Regions from separate parts of the Sinomonas sp. RB5 genome, predicted to be linked through region 1. Evidence: riboswitches for the same ligand, from Rfam matches in the RefSeq annotation. Region 1 holds a riboswitch; the other holds the start of a gene.

Evidence for each region. A riboswitch is a leader RNA that binds a small molecule or an ion and turns the genes downstream of it on or off. The one in region 1 is predicted to bind S-adenosylmethionine.
Region 2: linked by a shared signal. The riboswitch ahead of ACVWWH_RS14895 (flavin reductase family protein) and the one ahead of ACVWWH_RS11515 (MFS transporter) in region 1 are both predicted to bind S-adenosylmethionine.

What each region holds. Positions count from the first base shown of each region.
Region 1 is NZ_JBSSGJ010000008.1:176,436-181,106, forward strand. It holds gene ACVWWH_RS11500 (ABC transporter permease) at 1-158, shown strand, start outside; gene ACVWWH_RS11505 (sensor histidine kinase) at 166-1,401, shown strand; gene ACVWWH_RS11510 (response regulator) at 1,398-2,114, shown strand; SAM riboswitch class IV at 2,323-2,439, shown strand; gene ACVWWH_RS11515 (MFS transporter) at 2,478-3,821, shown strand; gene ACVWWH_RS11520 (LLM class flavin-dependent oxidoreductase) at 3,890-4,671, shown strand, end outside.
Region 2 is NZ_JBSSGJ010000013.1:82,330-87,000, forward strand. It holds gene ACVWWH_RS14880 (hypothetical protein) at 1-335, shown strand, start outside; gene ACVWWH_RS14885 (DUF503 domain-containing protein) at 353-646, opposite strand; gene ACVWWH_RS14890 (oxygenase MpaB family protein) at 814-1,713, opposite strand; gene ACVWWH_RS14895 (flavin reductase family protein) at 1,837-2,319, opposite strand; SAM riboswitch class IV at 2,359-2,470, opposite strand; SAM riboswitch class I at 2,612-2,727, shown strand; gene acs (acetate--CoA ligase) at 2,735-4,671, shown strand, end outside.

The DNA.
Region 1 (4,671 bases):
TCCCCACCAACGCGTTCCAGTCCATGCTCGAGGCAGGGTCCAGCCAGCCCCTGGACTCCTCGCTCCTCGAGCCGTGGCAGGGCACGCTGGTCATCGCCGCCTACGTGGTGGTGCTCCTCTTCGCCGCCTTCACCACGCTCAAGCAGCGGGACGTGTAGGAGGACCGTGCACGCTCCCGGCGCGCAGGCGCTCGCCCTCGCGGTCCCGCCACGGCGGGGCCGCGTCCGCGCGTACCTGGCCGACCGTCCCGTGGCGATGGACTGGATCGTCGTCGCCGCGGCCGTGTTCCTCGCGGGGCCGCTCTTCGCCGAGTACGTCCTGCATGGCAACTGGTGGCGGTTGGCCCTGCTGGCCGTCCAGCAGGCGGCCCTGCTGGGGCGGCGCCGGTCCCCGTGGGCCGTGCTGGTGGTGACCGTGGCGATCGACGCCGCCCTGCTCTACCAGTCGCCGAACAGCTCGGTCATGAGCGCGGCGGTCTTCTTCGCGCTCTACGCCGTGGCCGTCTCCGCCCCGGCGCTCGTCGCCTTCGGCGCATCCGTGCTCGCCTCGGTCCCGGCCTCCGTGTACTACGCCTTCGTCTACAGCCCCCGCGGACCCGCCGTCCCGGAGAACGCCCGCTACGTGGGCCTGGTCGCCGCGGTCTCCGTGCTGCTCATGGACGTCCTCGCCGCTGGGCTCGGAGCCTGGGTCCGCGGCACCCGCGAGCACCAGGCCGAGATCCGGGCCTGGGCCCTGCGCAGGGCCGAGCTGGCCTCCGTCCAGGAGCGCAACCGGATCGCCCGGGAGATGCACGACGTCGTCGCGCACTCGCTCACGGTCATGGTCGCCCTCAGCGACGGCGCCGCGAAGATCGCCGCGAAGGACCCGGACAGGGCCCAGGAGGTCCTCGGCGAGCTGTCCCGCACCGGGCGCACCGCCCTGGCGGACATGCGCCGCGTCCTCGGGGTCCTCCGCGAGCCGGCATCGGAGGCGAGCCTCGCGCCCGCCCCCGGCACCGAGAGCCTGCAGTCGCTCGTGGCCGGGTTCCGGACGGCGGGGCTGCCCGCCGTCCTCACACTCACCGGGGCCGCCCCGCCCGCGGACCCCGCCTTCCAGCTCGCCGTCTACCGGATCGTCCAGGAGTCCCTGACCAACGCGCTCCGGTACGGGCGCGGGGTCTCCCGCGTCGAGGTCGAGCTGGCACGCGAGGGCAGCACCGTGCGGGTCCGGATCGAGAACGACGGCGCGGCGGCCGACGGCGCGCAGCCTCGCCTCGGGACGGGCGGCGGCATCGCCGGGATGCGTGAGCGGGCCGCCCTCTACGGCGGCACCCTCCGCGCGGGCCCGCGGGCCGGGGGAGGATGGGTCGTGGAGACCGAGCTGCAGGTGGACGAGCAGCACTGGGCGGAGGGGGACGCATGAGCGAGACGGAGCACCACCACGGCGAGGGGCCCTTGAGGCTCCTGCTCGTCGACGACCAGCCGCTGCTTCGGATGGGCTTCCGGCTCGTCCTCGAGTCCGAGGACGGGATCGAGGTGGTCGGCGAGGCCGGCAACGGCGCCGAGGCCGTGAAGCTGACCGAGTCGCTGCGCCCCGACGTGGTGCTCATGGACGTGCGGATGCCGGTCATGGACGGCATCGAGGCCACACGGCGCATCGCCGCCGCCCACAGCCCTGCCCGGGTCATCATCCTGACCACCTTCGATCTCGACGAGTACGCGTTCTCCGGCCTCCAGGCCGGCGCCTCGGCGTTCCTGCTCAAGGATGTGGCGCCCGCCGAACTCGTCCAGGCCGTGCGGCTCGTGGCCAGCGGGGACGCCGTCGTGAGTCCCCGCGTGACCCAGCGGCTCCTCGAGACCTACGTCCGCAGCGCCGGCGCGCCCGCCCGGGGCAACGGCGGCGCCGCCCCGGACCCCCTGCTCAAGGAGCTGACGCCGCGCGAGCTCGAGGTCCTGCGGGCCATCTGCGAGGGCCTGAGCAACGCGGAGATCGCGCACCGGTTCTTCCTCTCCGAGGCCACCGTGAAGAGCCACGTGCGCCGGATCCTGACCAAGCTGCACCTGCGCGACCGGGTGCAGGCGGTCGTGTACGGGTACGAGACGGGGCTCATCATCCCGAGCAACCCCGACTACTGAGCCCCCTCCGTCTGGAAGTCACCTCCTGAAGGTCACCTCCTGAGAGTCACGTCCTGGAAGTCAGGTCCAGCGGGTCGCTCCCGCAGGAGCTGACCTTCAGGAGGTGACCTTCAGGAGCTGACCTTCAGGAGGCGGGGCGGGGCGAGTGTGAACCTCCGTGACGGGTGCGTTTCGTCAGGCGGGGCGCCCACCGGCAGACTGGGCGAAGAATCAAGAGTTCCGGCATCAAGCCCTGGCTTGCCGGACGGCAACCCTCCGGCTGTAGTGGGGTGCCCCAGGTGAGGATTCGACGGCGCGCGGGCCCCCGGCGCCGTAAGTATGGCGCCTGAGCGAGCCTCGCGCCGCGACCCGAAGAGGACCTGTATGGCCACCCTCCTGAGAACCGAGCCGGGACTCGGCACCGCCCTGCGCGCCAAGCGCCGCATCCTCGCCTCGGCGTTCGTCGGCACCACCATCGAGTGGTACGACTTCTACCTCTACGGCACGGCCTCGGCCCTCGTGTTCAACAAGCAGTTCTTCCCCGACGCGAGCCCGCTCGTGGGCGTCCTGGCCTCGTTCGCCACCTACGCGGTCGGGTTCATCGCGCGGCCCCTCGGCGGCGTCATCTCCGGCCACCTCGGGGACCGGATCGGCCGCAAGGCCCTGCTCGTGGCCTCCCTGCTGACCATGGGCATCGCCTCCACCCTCATCGGCGTCCTGCCGAACTATGCCTCCATCGGCATCCTCGCCGTGGTGGGACTCGTGGGACTCCGGCTCATCCAGGGCCTCTCCGCCGGCGCCGAGTGGGGCGGCTCCGCGCTGCTCTCCGTCGAGCACGCCCCGGCCGGCCGGCGCGGACTCTTCGGCTCGTTCACGCAGGTGGGCTCGGCGGCCGGCATGCTCCTGGCCACCGGCGCGTACGCGCTCACGCAGGGGTTCCTCACCCCTGAGCAGTTCCAGTCGTTCGGGTGGCGGCTGCCGTTCCTCCTCTCCGGCGTCCTCGTCCTGATCGGCCTGTGGATCCGCCTGGGCGTGACCGACGCAGAGGAGTTCACGGCGGTCAAGGATGCCGCGCGCACCGTGGCCCGGCCCGTGGCGCGCGTGCTGCGCGAGCACCCGCGCGGAATCCTCGTGACCATCGGCATGCGGCTCGTCCAGCCCGCCATCTACACGCTCATGACCGTGTACATCCTCGGGTACCTCAAGGACCGCCGCCACGACACCACCTCGGGCCTGGCCGCGATCCTCATCGTCTCCGCCATCGGGCTGCTCTCGGGTCCGTTCTGGGGCTGGCTCTCCGACCGGATCGGGCGCCGGCGCATCGCCGTCGCGGCCTCCGTGGGCGTGGTGGTGCTCATCTGGCCGTTCTTCTGGTTCCTCGACCATGGAAGCCTGGCCTTCCTCCCGCTCGTGCTCCTCGTCGGGATGAACATCCTCCATGACGCGATCTACGGCCCCCAGGCCGCTTGGTTCGCCGAGCAGTTCCCCACCGAGCTGCGCTATTCGGGAGTCTCGTTCGGCTACCAGGTCGGCACCGTGCTCTCCGCGGCGGTCACCCCGCTCGTCGCCGCGGCCCTGCTCCAGGCCGGGGGCGGGGCGCCGTGGCTCGTGTGCGGCTGGTTCGCCGTGCTCGGCGTCCTCACCACGGCGGCGGCCCTCGCCGCCAAGGACCCGGTCGGCCTCCGCGCCGCCCAGCCGGCCACCGCGGAGGGCGGAGCGGGCGCCTGAGGCGCCGCCCGCCGTCGTCCGCCCCCCCCAAGTCCCCGCCCACGGAACCCGAATCCGGAAGGAACCCCGTGACCAAGCCCCTGCTGCTGAACGCGTTCGAGATGCTCGTGCCGGTGCACCAGTCGCCGGGCCTGTGGCGACACCCCGACTCGCAGGCCCACCGCTTCGCGGAGCTGGGCTACTGGACCGGGCTCGCCAAGGCCCTCGAGGACGGCGGCTTCCACGGGATCTTCTTCGCGGACGTGCTCGGCCAGTACGACGTCTACGGCGGCAGCGCCGACGCGGCCGTCCGCGGCGGGGTCCAGTACCCGGCCCTCGACCCGCTGCTGATCGTGTCCGCCCTCGCGGCGGCCACCGAGCGGCTCGGCTTCGGCGTCACCGCCTCCGTCACCTACGACCACCCCTACCTCCTGGCCCGCCGGTTCGGCACGCTGGACCACCTCACGGGCGGCCGGCTCGCGTGGAACATCGTCACCTCCTACCAGGAGTCGGCCGCGCGGAACCTCGGCCTCGACACCCAGGTGCCGCACGATGAGCGCTACGATCGCGCCGAGGAATTCATGGACGTGGTCTACAAGCTGTGGGAGGGCTCGGTGGACGACGGCGCGCTGGTCGCCGACGCCGCCGCGAACCTCTTCGCGGACCCCGCCGGGGTCCGCGGGATCGCGCACGACGGCGACGCCTACCGGGTGCCCGGCCCCGCCTTGGTCGGACCCTCCCCGCAGCGGACCCCCCTGCTCTTCCAGGCCGGCGCCTCGGCCCGCGGCAAGGCCTTCGCCGCGAAGCATGCCGAGGCCGTGTTCTTCTCCAGCTCCACGCCCGCGCAGGCGAAGAAGTTCACCGACGGGCT
Region 2 (4,671 bases), on a different contig from region 1:
CCCGCCGCGGCGAGATCGTCCGCGCGGGAGGGGGCCCGGCGTCGCCCGCCAGCGCCGGGCAGCCGCGAGGGGGCGAGCGCAGGCCGCCCAAACCCGTCTCGCGGCTCGCGACCGGTCTGGGCGGGGTGGCGCTCGGCTTCGGCATCCTGGCCCTGACCCTGGGCGCCGTGCCCTGGATCGGCGCCTTCCTCGCTGCAGGGCCCCTCCTCGGCTCCGCGTTCGCCGCGTGGGGCTCGTTCGCCCGGTCGAAGGTGCGGGCGGCGCGGGTCTCGGCGATGGCGGTCGCGGGCGTCGCGCTGAGTGCGCTGCACGTGATCCTGCTGTTCGTGCGCTGATCCACCGTCGCGGCGGGTCAGTCGTCGCTGCGGGCCTCGCGCCGGCGGGCGCTGAGCAGCTCGACCTCCGGGCGGCCGGCGACGAGGCGTTCGACGGCGTCGAGCACCTCCACCGCGTGAGCCCTGTCCGCGCTGACGATGCCGACGCCGATGCGCGCGCGGCGGTGCAGGTCCATGTCCCCGACCTCGGCCGCCGAGACGTCGAACCGTCGGCGCAGCTCCGCGACGATCGGCCGGACCACTGAGCGTTTCTCCTTGAGGGAGTGCACATCGCCGAGGAGCAGGTCGAACTCGATCCAGGCAATCCACATGCGCCCATTCACTCACGGAGGGATGTCAGTACCTAGGCCCCGCGTCGGCTGAGAGGTGACCCCGGGTCTGTCGAGAGGTGACCCCGGGTCTGTCGAGAGGTGACCCCGCGTCGGCTGAGAGGTGACCCCGCGTCGGGGCGGGGAAGGGCGAGGGGGCGGGCGGGGACTCAGAGCGCGCCGAGGCGGGCCAGGCGGCGCCGGGCGGCGGCCTCGCTCGGCGCCATCGGGCCCAGCGCCCGGCCGATGACGGCGAGCGTCGCCTTCGCGGCCCCCGCCAGCGGCAGCGGCACGGGCCCGAGCCGCGGACGCGAGAGCCCCAGGAGCTCCAGATGCCGTGGCGGAAGCGTGTCGAGGACCGCGCCGAAGAGCAGCGCGTAGCCGGGCTTGAGGAGCGGGTCCAGCGGCGGGCGCCGGATGAAGGCGACCACCTCGTCGACGCGGGGGCCGCCGGAGAGCTGCCCCGCGGCGTCGTACGCCCGGATGCGCTCCGCGAGGTCAGCCTCGGTGCGGGGCGGGTCCGCGACGCCCATGAGCTCGCCGGCCGTGGCCCACTCGGCCACGTAGCGGTCGGCGCCGCCGGGAACCGGGCCGTGGAAGGCCTCGTAGCTGCGCAGGAACGCGTCGGTGAACGCGATGTGCACCCACTCGGCGAGGGCCGGATCGTTCGCGGAGTACTGCTCGTGCGCGCCGCCCGGCGAGACGTAGGTGCCGGTCACCGGCACGTGCACGCCGCGCACCCACGCGCAGGCCGCGCGGGCGGCCGCGGTGTCGCCGTAGGTGACCGTGAAGATCCAGCGGATGGTCCCGGCCAGGCGGCCGAGGGGGTCCGCGCGGTAGTTGGAGTGGTCCACCACCCCCGCCAGCACGCCGGGGTGGAGCGCCTGGGTGAGGAGCGCGCGGATTCCGGCGGCGATCGTGGACATGGAGCCGTGCACCGCCCAGACGGCGGAGTCGGGCGGGAAGAAGCCCGCGTCGTCGCCGCCCTCGAGGGCCGTCTCCCACGCGGGGATGGTCTCGGACTCGCCGGCGAACGTCAGGCGGAGCCGCTTCCGCAGCGGCCCGAGCATGTCAGGGGACACCCCTCCAGAGTACGTCGGGTCCAGAGTTACGTCGGGCGCACGGAGCATGCCGGGGCCCCCTCCGTTGAGGCGGAGCCGGGGCCCCGGCAGCGTGGCTGTGCGCCAGTAGGTCTACTTTGCCCAGTACACGTGGTTGGTGAGGGGGCGGAAGTCGTCCTGGCCCGAGATGCTGACAACCTCGCCGATCAGGATGACGTGGTCCCCCGCGTCCACCCGCTGCCAGAGGCGACACTCAACACGCGGGACGTCGGGGGCCACGACGGGCGAGCCCACCACGCCGGGCTCCCAGTCCAGCCCGGCGAACTTGTCCGTCCCCTTCGCCGCGAACCGCTGCACGAGGTCCCGCCGGGACTCGGAGAGGATGTGCACGGCGTAGTTGTCGGTGTTGATCCATGTCGCAAACGAGCTCGACGACTTGTCCACCGCCCACGAGACGAGCGCCGGATCCAGGCTGATCGACGTGAACGAATTGCTCACGAGGCCCGCGAGGGTGCCGCCGTCCGAGGTGGTGATGACGGCGATCCCCGTGGCCCAGCACCCCATGGCCCGGCGCAGGTCGGCACCGGTCACGAGGTCGAGCGGGGTGGCAGTCATGAGTCCTCCAGCGAAACGGCCGGACGCCCGCGGTTCCGGGCGCCGTACTTGCCGCGGATGGCCACCGCGGCCGGATCCTCATCTGGGGCACCCCACTACGGGAGAGGGTTGCCGCCCGGCCAGCCAGAGCTTCGCACCGGGACTCTTGATCCTGCCTTCCACCCTACGAAAAGCGTCTCCGAGGCGTCCACCGTCCAGCCGTGGCCTGGGACACAGAAGGTCACATTGAACTTTGTTACGCGACCCTGCACGCCTTTTTTGGCCGGTTTGCATCCGGCGCGCAACAGTGAGGTGACCATCCCGAGCGGCCGAGAGATCTGGCTCCGTGACGCCGCAGCAACCATGGCCCTCTGCACAGGACCACCCTCTGCGCAGAACCACAGGTGCTACCGCCAGAACCGATGGAGAGAGAGCCATGACGTCTGTCCTCGAACCCCCCACGACCGCCACCAGCCAGCTCGATCCCGAGCGGATCGCCTTCTGGGAGGACGCCGCGCGGCGCCTGACGTGGGCCGAGCCGTGGGACGCCGCCCACACGTGGATCCCCGCGGACCCCTCCACCGACACACCGCCCGTGATCCGCTGGTTCGAAGGTGGGCGCCTGAACGCGGCCGTGAACTGCGCCGACCGCCACGTCGCCGCCGGGCGCGGGGACAAGGTGGCCCTGCACTTCGAGGGCGAGCCGGGCGACCGCGTCACCGTCACGTACGCCGACCTGCAGCGCCGGGTCTCCCAGGCCGCGAACGCCCTGCTCGCGCTCGGGATCGGCCAGGGCGACCGCGTGGTGATCTACCTGCCCGTGCTGGTCGAGACCGTGGTCATCACGCTCGCATGCGCCCGGATCGGCGCGGTGCACTCGCTCGTGTTCGGCGGCTTCTCGGCCGAGGCGCTGCGCTTCCGCGTCGAGGACACGGGGGCCAAGCTGCTCGTCACCACGGACGGCCAGTACCGCCGCGGCAAGGCCGTGCCGGTGAAGGAGAACGCCGACGCCGCGGTGCGCGGCGGAGCGGCCGGCGGGGACAACGCCGTCGACCACGTCCTGGTGATCCGCCGGACGGGCTCGGAGATCGCGTGGACGCCGGGCCGCGACGTGTGGTGGCACGAGCTCGTCGACGCTCAGCCCGAGGTCCACGAGGCCGAGGCGTTCGAGGCCGAGACGCCGCTGTTCATCATGTACACCTCCGGCACCACGGGGAAGCCCAAGGGCCTGGTCCACACGACCGGCGGCTACCTCACCCAGGCGTCCTGGAGCCACGAGTACCTGTTCTCCCACCCCGACCCGGCACTGCGGGACGCGGACGTGCACTGGTGCACCGCGGACCTCGCCTGGGTCACGGCGCACACGTACGAGATCTACGGGCCGCTCTCCAACGGCGTCACGCAGGTGATCTTCGAGGGCACCCCGAACACGCCGCATCCGGGCCGGCACTTCGAGATCATCCAGCGCTACGGGGTGACGAGCTACTACACCGCGCCCACGCTCGTGCGCTCGCTCATGGGCTGGTTCCCGGAGGGAGTGCCCGCGGAGTACGACTTCTCCTCGGTCCGGGTGTGCGGCACCGTCGGGGAGGCCGTGAACCCGGAGGCGTGGCGGTGGCTTCGCTCGAACATCGGGCGCGGCGAGGTGCCGATGGTGGACACGTGGTGGCAGTCGGAGACCGGCGCGACCGTGCTCTCGCCGCGGCAGGCCGACGCTGCGTTCAAGCCCGGGTGTGCCACCAGGGCGCTGCCCGGGCTCGCCACGGCGATCGTGGACGACGACGGCGCCCGGGTCGCGCCGGGCGTGCAGGGGAACATCGTGGTCACCGCGACCGGCCCCGCGATGGCGCGGACGGTCTGGGGCAACCCGCAGCGCTACCTGGACTCCTACTGGCGCAAGTACGCCGAGCAGGGCTGGTTCCTCGCCGGCGACGGCGCGAAGTACGACGCCGACGGCGACACCTGGATCCTGGGCCGCACCGACGACGTCCTCAACATCTCCGGCCACCGGCTCTCCACGATCGAGATCGAGTCGGCCCTCGTCTCGCACCCGGCCGTGGTCGAAGCCGGCGTCTGCCCGGTGGCGGATGCGGTGACGGGGCACGCGGCGGCGGCCTTCGTCGTCGTGAACCCGGAGGCCGTCGCCGCGGTGGAGCGGCGCGGGGACCTCGCGGCGGAGCTCCGCGCGCATGTTGCGCGGGAGATCGGGCCGATCGCGAAACCGCGCGAGATCGTCGTGGTGCCGGACGTGCCCAAGACCCGCTCGGGCAAGATCATGCGCAGGCTCCTGACGCAGCTGTTCGAGGGCACGGCGCTGGGGGACACGACGAGCCTGCAGAACGAGCCGTGCATCGCGGAGATCGCGCAGGTCCT